Regions from separate parts of the Candidatus Rhodoblastus alkanivorans genome, predicted to be linked through region 3. Evidence: predicted binding sites of a transcription regulator. Region 3 holds the regulator's gene; each other region holds the start of a gene.
The links. The regulator PhoB, encoded in region 3, activates phosphate uptake and scavenging genes when phosphate is short. The targets are predictions, from matches to a motif close to TGTCATNNANCTGTCAT.

Region 1 (2,263 bases), 1.5 Mb from region 3:
GGGGCGATGGAGAGATGGCCCGACAGCACCCCATAGGCGCGCAGGCCGAGCCCGACGAGGCCGACCGCGAGCAGCGAACTGAGCCAGAACCGGCGCGGCGTGAACAGCAGCACGAAAGGCGCGACGAGATAGAATTGCTCTTCGAGCGCCAGCGTCCAGGTCGGGGCGAGCCAATGCGAGCCATAGCTCTGCAGAGGGTTGAACAGGAAATTCTGGAAGAAGATGAAATAGGACCATTGCGGAAAATTCTGGTCCACTCCGACCCAGCTGGCATCCGCGAAATGGCGCTGAAGCAGCAATATGACGATGGTGGCGAAGAAATAGGTCGGGAAGGTCCGGCACACCCGGCGCAGATAAAAGACGCGCAGGAAATTGCGGGCGTTCATCTTTTCGATGATCAGCCGTCCGACCAGATAGCCGCTGAGGACGAAGAAGACCACGACCGCGACCCAGCCGACGCAGAACACGCCGACGCCGCTCGGGACCTCGCCGAAGTAGTGGGAAATGACGACGAACAGGGTCATAAGCCCGCGCAGGCCGTCGAGCGCCGGAATGCGAATGTCCGAAGGCGCTTTGACCGCCGTCTCGCGCGGCGGCGCCAACGCGGTCTCGCCCACGGCGACATCCGTGGCGCAGGTCATGGAAAGCGCGGCGTCGCGTCGCCCGAACGCGCCGAAGCGCGTCATTTGCCCAAGAGAGAATGGAACCGACATCGCCGCCGCTTCTGGTTGAAGACCCTGACGCAGGCTAACCCGGGTAAAATGAACGCGGCGTAAAATAGGGAGGCGTGGCGGTTGCGCGTGGTCCTTTTCTCCCCTTTACTGGGAATATGGCGCTTTTGGAGCCATTTTCCGGGCGGCGCCCGGATCGGAGCGCGAGACTTGCCGACCTTCGCTTGTTTCCATCGCAGTTTACGCCATGTCTTTCCCGGCCTGCGCGCGCTTCTGGCGGAGGCCGCGCCGCCGGAAGCCCCATGGCTCGGCGGCTGAGGCCGTCATCGCGCAGCGGAAAAACATGTCGAACGATCAGCAGGATGGCCGTGTCGCATCGTTGTAATGACGGCGTGGTGGAGTGTCGCGCCGAGAGCCGTGTCGCGGCCCTTTTGATATTTGGCGAGGAAAGACCATGGACGATATCGCGATGAACGCCAACGCGAACGGCGAATTTGCGCCCGGCGGGGCCGGTTCGGATCTGCTGTCGTCGCCCGCGCGTTTCGTCAACCGCGAATTGTCCTGGCTCGCCTTCAATCGCCGCGTGCTCGAAGAGGCGCTCAACGAGAGCCATCCGCTGCTGGAGCGGCTGCGTTTCCTCTCCATCTCCGCCAATAATCTCGACGAATTCTTCATGGTGCGCGTCTCGGGCGTGATCGAACAGCTCGAAGCCGGCTTGAACGCGGTGAGTTTCGACGGCCTCACCCTGTCGCAGCTTCATGATGAGATTCGCCGCCAGGTCGAGACCATGACCGCCGATCAGGCGGCGATCTGGCTCGATCTGCGCGCCAGGCTGGCGCAGGAGGGCGTCGCGGTCGTTTCGCGCAAGGCGTGGAGCGAGGCGGACCACAAGGCGATGGAGGAGCATTTCCACAATCATGTCTTTCTCGCCGTCACGCCCATCGCCATCGATCCGACTCACCCCTTCCCCTTCATTCCCAATCTGGAATTGTCGGTGGCGCTCGATATTTGCCGCCGCGACAACGGCAAGACCTTCTGCGGCCTGATCCGTCTGCCCGGCAAGCTGCGCCGTTTCATTCCGCTGCCGGCCGTCGAGGGAGTGGAAACCCGTTACGCCTGTCTCGACGACGTCGTCACGGTCTTCGCCGACAGGCTTTTCCCGGGATGCGATTTCGCCGCGACCGGCGCGTTCCGCGTGGTGCGCGACCTCGACATCGAATTCGACGAGGACGCCGAAAACGCCGACGACATGGTCGAGAATTTCGAGGCGGCTTTGCGCGAGCGCCGGCGCGGCAATGCGATCCGGGTCGAGTGCAGCCCCGAAACGCCGCCGGCGATGCGCGAATTCATCGCCCGCGCGCTGAAATTGTCGGCGCTCGGCGATCTGGTCGTCGAGGACCAGCTGGCTCTTGCGACTTTGTCCCAGGTCGTCGGCGCCGAGCGCCCCGAGCTGAAATTCACCGCCTTCACCGCGCGTTATCCCGAGCGCGTGCGCGAATTCGAGGGCGACGCCTTCGCCGCGATCCGCCACAAGGATTTTATCGTTCACCACCCCTATGAAACCTTCGACGTCGTGCTGCAGATGCTGCAGC
Region 2 (2,263 bases), 2.3 Mb from region 3:
CCATTTCGCGGCGCAACGAGCGGCGTTCGGCGGCCATTTCGGCTGGTACGCCTTTTTCTACCCGCCGGTCTTTCTCCTCTATGTGCTGCCGCTCGGCGCGCTGTCTTATTTCGGCGCTCTGGTCCTGTGGCTCGGCGCGACTCTGGGCGCCTATGTGCTCGCCTTGCGGCAAATCGCCGCCAAACCCCTCGGTCTCTTGCCGATTTTGGCCTTTCCGGCGGTTCTGATCACTCTGACCCACGGCCAGAACGCCTTCCTGTCCACGGCTCTGTTCGCGGGCGGGGCGGTTTTGCTGGAGCGCCGGCCCGTTCTCGCCGGCCTGCTCTTGGGCGCGGTCTGCTACAAGCCCCAATTGGCCATTTTCATTCCACTCGCCCTGGCGGCCGCCGGACGCTGGCGGGCGTTCTTCGCCTTCGGCGTTGCGGCTCTGGCCCTGGCGGGCCTTTCCTATGTCGTGTTTGGGGATGCGGCATGGCGCGCCTTTTTCGCCGAGACAGCCCTGGCGCGGGCCACGCTCGAACAGGGCCTGGTCGAGCCCGGCAAGATGCAAAGCCTGTTCGCCGCCTTGCGGCTGTGGGGCGCGCCGTTCCAGCTCGCCTATGTCGTTCAGGCGCCGGTCAGCCTCGCCGCAGCCGTCTCTCTGGTCTTTCTCCTGCGCCGGACCGGCGACGCGCGGATGCAAATCGCGCTGACCGTGGTCGCGACCCTGTTGGCGACGCCTTTCGTGCTCGACTACGACTTCACCTTGCTGGCGCTGCCGCTGGCGGTCGTGCTGACGCGTGCTTTGCGTACGGGCTTTCTGCCCTATGAGAAAATTTTGTTGCTTGCGGCCTATATGCTGCCGGGCGTGGCTCGGGTGCTGGCGCTTTACGCCCTTCTGCCGCTTTCGCCCTTTGTCCTCGCCTTGCTCTTTGCGAGCATGGCGCGACGCGTGAGCCTGGAAGCGAGCCGGGCAGGCCGCGATGACGCGCGGCCCAGCCGCAAGGCAAATAAAAGCCCCCGCTGTGAGGCGGGGGCTGGAACTGCCGAAATTGGCGCGGTCAATGGACCGTAGCGCTGGCGGTTTCGGTTTTCAGTTTGCTGATTTCGTCCTTGAGTTGCAATTTACGCCGCTTGAGTTCATGCAGTTTGAGCGCGTCGGTCGCGGGGTGGAGCTCTTCCTTCTCGATCTCGCGTTGAAGCGCCATATGACGGCGTTCGAGTTCGGCGAGATGGCTTTGCAAGGACATGCGCAACTCCTATCGATGCTTGAACGACAGGATTGTGACACGAACGAGGGAAGTCGCAAGAGGGAAAATTATTCTGCGACCGCGTCCCGTAACTCAGGTGATTCGATATGGCAAGCCCATAAATATTGTCGAAATAGCGTTTTTTTTCTGGCGGCGGCCATACTCGGCGTCCGCCGCAAATGGTTGAGGCAATCATGCCGGCGCAACCATCTTGGCCTTGCTCTCGGGGCGCGTCGCGCCCATAATCCGCCATGCGGCGCGAGGGCGCCCCAGAAAATGCCCAGCGGTTTTCGATGTCGAGAGAACTGAGCGAAGAAGAACGGGCTGAGTTCGTCTTCGAAGTCGAGCGTTTACGCCAGGAACATCGCGATTTGGACGTCGCGATCGATGCGCTCATGGCGGTCGGGGCCACCGATCGTCTTCAGCTGCAGCGTCTCAAAAAGCGCAAGCTGATGCTGCGCGACCGAATCACCACCCTCGAAGACGCGCTCACGCCCGACATCATCGCCTGAGCCGCGGCGCCTTTTGCGCGCAATTCTGGCCAAAATCGCGCCTTGCGCCAAAATCGCGCTTTCCCTTTTCGGCGTGGCGCTTTAGACCGTCGCCTTCCCAACCGCCCGAGTTTCGAGCCTTGTCGAAGAATCAGCCTCCCGTCGCGATCATCATGGGCAGCCAGTCCGATTGGGCCACCATGCGCCACGCCAAGGAAACTCTCGATTCGCTCGGCATTGTGGCGGATGCGCGCATCGTCTCGGCCCATCGCACGCCGGACCGGCTGGTCGATTTCGCCAGGGGCGCGCGCGACGCCGGGTTCAAGGTCATCATCGCCGGCGCCGGCGGCGCGGCCCATCTTCCGGGCATGACCGCCGCCATGACGTCCTTGCCGGTCCTGGGGGTGCCGGTCGAATCCAAGGCCTTGTCCGGCGTCGATTCGCTTTATTCCATCGTTCAGATGCCGGGCGGCGTGCCGGTCGGGACTTTGGCGATCGGCAAGGCGGGGGCGATCAATGCGGCGCTGCTCGCCGCCGCCATTC
Region 3 (2,263 bases):
ACGCCCAGCGCCGTTCCGTACAAGGACAAGAAACAAACAAGGTTTTGGAGGCCACGCGATGTCCTGGACCGATGAACGCGTCGAGCAATTGAAGAAAATGTGGCTTGACGGTTTGAGCGCCAGCCAGATCGCCAACGAACTGGCTCACGGCATCACCCGCAATGCGGTCATCGGCAAGGTGCATCGCCTCGGACTTTCCGGCCGGGTCAAATCCCCCGCGCCCGCCCCCGCCCGAACCCGCGGCAAGAGCCGGCCGGAAGAGGAAAATTGCGCGCCGGCGGCCCCAATCTCCCACGGCAATCTGGCCGTCGCCACCGAGGCGCGGCCGCTGCCCGCGCCGGCGCCGCGCCCCGCCGCGCAAGAAGTCGTGATTCCGATGTCGGAGCGCGTGAGCATCATGGACCTGCGCGAGTCCATGTGCCGCTGGCCGCTGGGCGATCCCGCCAGCCCGGATTTCCGCTATTGCGGCGCCCGCATGCAGATCGGCCTTGGTCCCTATTGCGCCCATCACGCCCGCATCGCCTATCAACCGGCGCAGGATCGCCGCCGCGACCGCGACAGGCGCGCCGCCCGGGGCTGAGCGCGATCAAATCGCGTTTCGACCGGATCGAAATTCAACTTTTCGGAGTGGCTTCGGAGATATGCTGACGCCCTGCCCGTGTCGTTGCAAGCCCAGCGAGGCAGTCAACTCCTTCCAGCTCCTGAAAGATGGCGCGGATTGCTTCGCCGCCATGGCTCGACGCCTGGCGTCGAGCGTCTCATTCGGATGGGGCGCCTCCGCGCCCATGCTCCTCGCAATGACGACGCTCGCCATGCAAACTATTGAACGTTCTTGACAACTCGCCTGAAAGACGGTCAGCCCCGCCCGAAAGTCTCGTCGAAGGAATAGCCCGAACCGCGCACCGTGCGGATCGGATCGACCTCGTCGCCCTTGGCCAGCGCTTTCCGCAGTCGGCCGATATGGACGTCCACCGTGCGCTCGTCGATCTCGGCGGAAAGCCCCCAGACGCTGTCGAGCAATTGGGAACGCGCGAACACCCGGCCCGGCTTCTCCATCAGATATTCGAGCAGGCGGAATTCGGTTGGGCCGAGATGGACCTCCCGCGCGCCCCGGCGGACGCGGCGCGTCTCGCGGTCAAGCTCCAGCTCGCCGGCCGTCAGCTTCACCGCGACGCGCTCCGGGCGCGCCCGGCGCAGCAGCGCGCGCACGCGGGCCATCAATTCCGGCACGGAAAAAGGCTTGACCACATAATCGTCGGCGCCGACGGAAAGGCCGCGCACCCGTTCGCCCTCTTCGCCGCGCGCCGTCAGCATGATGACGGGAAGGGTTCGCGTCGTCTCCCGCGCCCGCAGACGGCGGCAGATTTCGAGGCCGGAGACGCCGGGCAGCATCCAGTCGAGAATGACGAGATCAGGGGCCGATTCCTCCAGCCGCAATTCCGCTTCGTCGCCGCGCTCGACGCGATCGACGACATAGCCTTCCGATTCGAGATTATAGCTCAACATCAGGCCGAGGGCGGATTCGTCTTCGACCACAAGAATGCGCGGAGCCCCACCGGGGGATGCGGCTCCGATGACAGAAGCGCGCGGTTCGTTCATGAAAGCTGATGGCTCCTAATGTTTCACGGCAACATCGCCGCCGCTTCCGCGCCGCGCGGCCGGTCCTCGCTCGCCAGAGTCTCGCCGGTCGCGATATAGACGACCGTCTCGGCGATATTGGTCGCGTGATCGCCGACCCGCTCGAGGTTTTTCGAGCAGAACAGCAGATGGGTGCAGAAGGTGATGTTGCGCGGATCTTCCATCATGAAGGTGAGCAGGTCGCGAAACACAGAATCTTCGAGCGCGTCGAGTTCGGCGTCGCGTTCCCACACCAACTTGGCGCGGTCGGCGTCGCGCTGGGCATAGGCGTCGAGCACGTCCTTGAGCTGGTTGGCGGCCAGTTCATGCATCGACTTGAGCCCGATTACCGCGCGCGGCAGCCGCGCCTCGCCCGCGATCTTGGCCGCGCGCTTGGCGATGTTCTTGGCCTGGTCGCCGATGCGCTCGAGGTCGGCGGAAATGCGGATCACGCCGACGACGTCGCGCAGATCGATCGCCACCGGCTGGCGGCGGGCAAGCGTGCGCACGGCGAGGTCCTCGATCATCCTCTGGAGATTGTCGAGACGCATATCCGTCTCGACGACCCTTTTCGCGAGATCGACATTCATGGTCGCCAGCGCGTCCATCGCGTCGGAGAGCATTTTTTCGGCTATGCCGCCCATTT

Region 1: K2U94_RS00955 (RNA degradosome polyphosphate kinase) is a predicted target of PhoB. The motif match lies at 1,041-1,057, and genes of this name have one in related genera.
Region 2: K2U94_RS18425 (YdcH family protein) is a predicted target of PhoB. The motif match lies at 1,253-1,269, and genes of this name have one in related genera.

The regions. Positions count from the first base shown of each region.
Region 1 covers NZ_JAIVFP010000001.1:210,021-212,283, reverse strand. The annotation lists gene K2U94_RS00960 (acyltransferase family protein) at 1-713, opposite strand, end outside; gene K2U94_RS00955 (RNA degradosome polyphosphate kinase) at 1,141-2,263, shown strand, end outside.
Region 2 covers NZ_JAIVFP010000001.1:3,965,040-3,967,302, reverse strand. The annotation lists gene K2U94_RS18430 (glycosyltransferase family 87 protein) at 1-1,054, shown strand, start outside; gene K2U94_RS18425 (YdcH family protein) at 1,041-1,229, opposite strand; gene K2U94_RS18420 (YdcH family protein) at 1,523-1,741, shown strand; gene purE (5-(carboxyamino)imidazole ribonucleotide mutase) at 1,894-2,263, shown strand, end outside.
Region 3 covers NZ_JAIVFP010000001.1:1,680,757-1,683,019, reverse strand. The annotation lists gene K2U94_RS07780 (GcrA family cell cycle regulator) at 59-580, shown strand; gene phoB (phosphate regulon transcriptional regulator PhoB) at 856-1,599, opposite strand; gene phoU (phosphate signaling complex protein PhoU) at 1,623-2,263, opposite strand, start outside.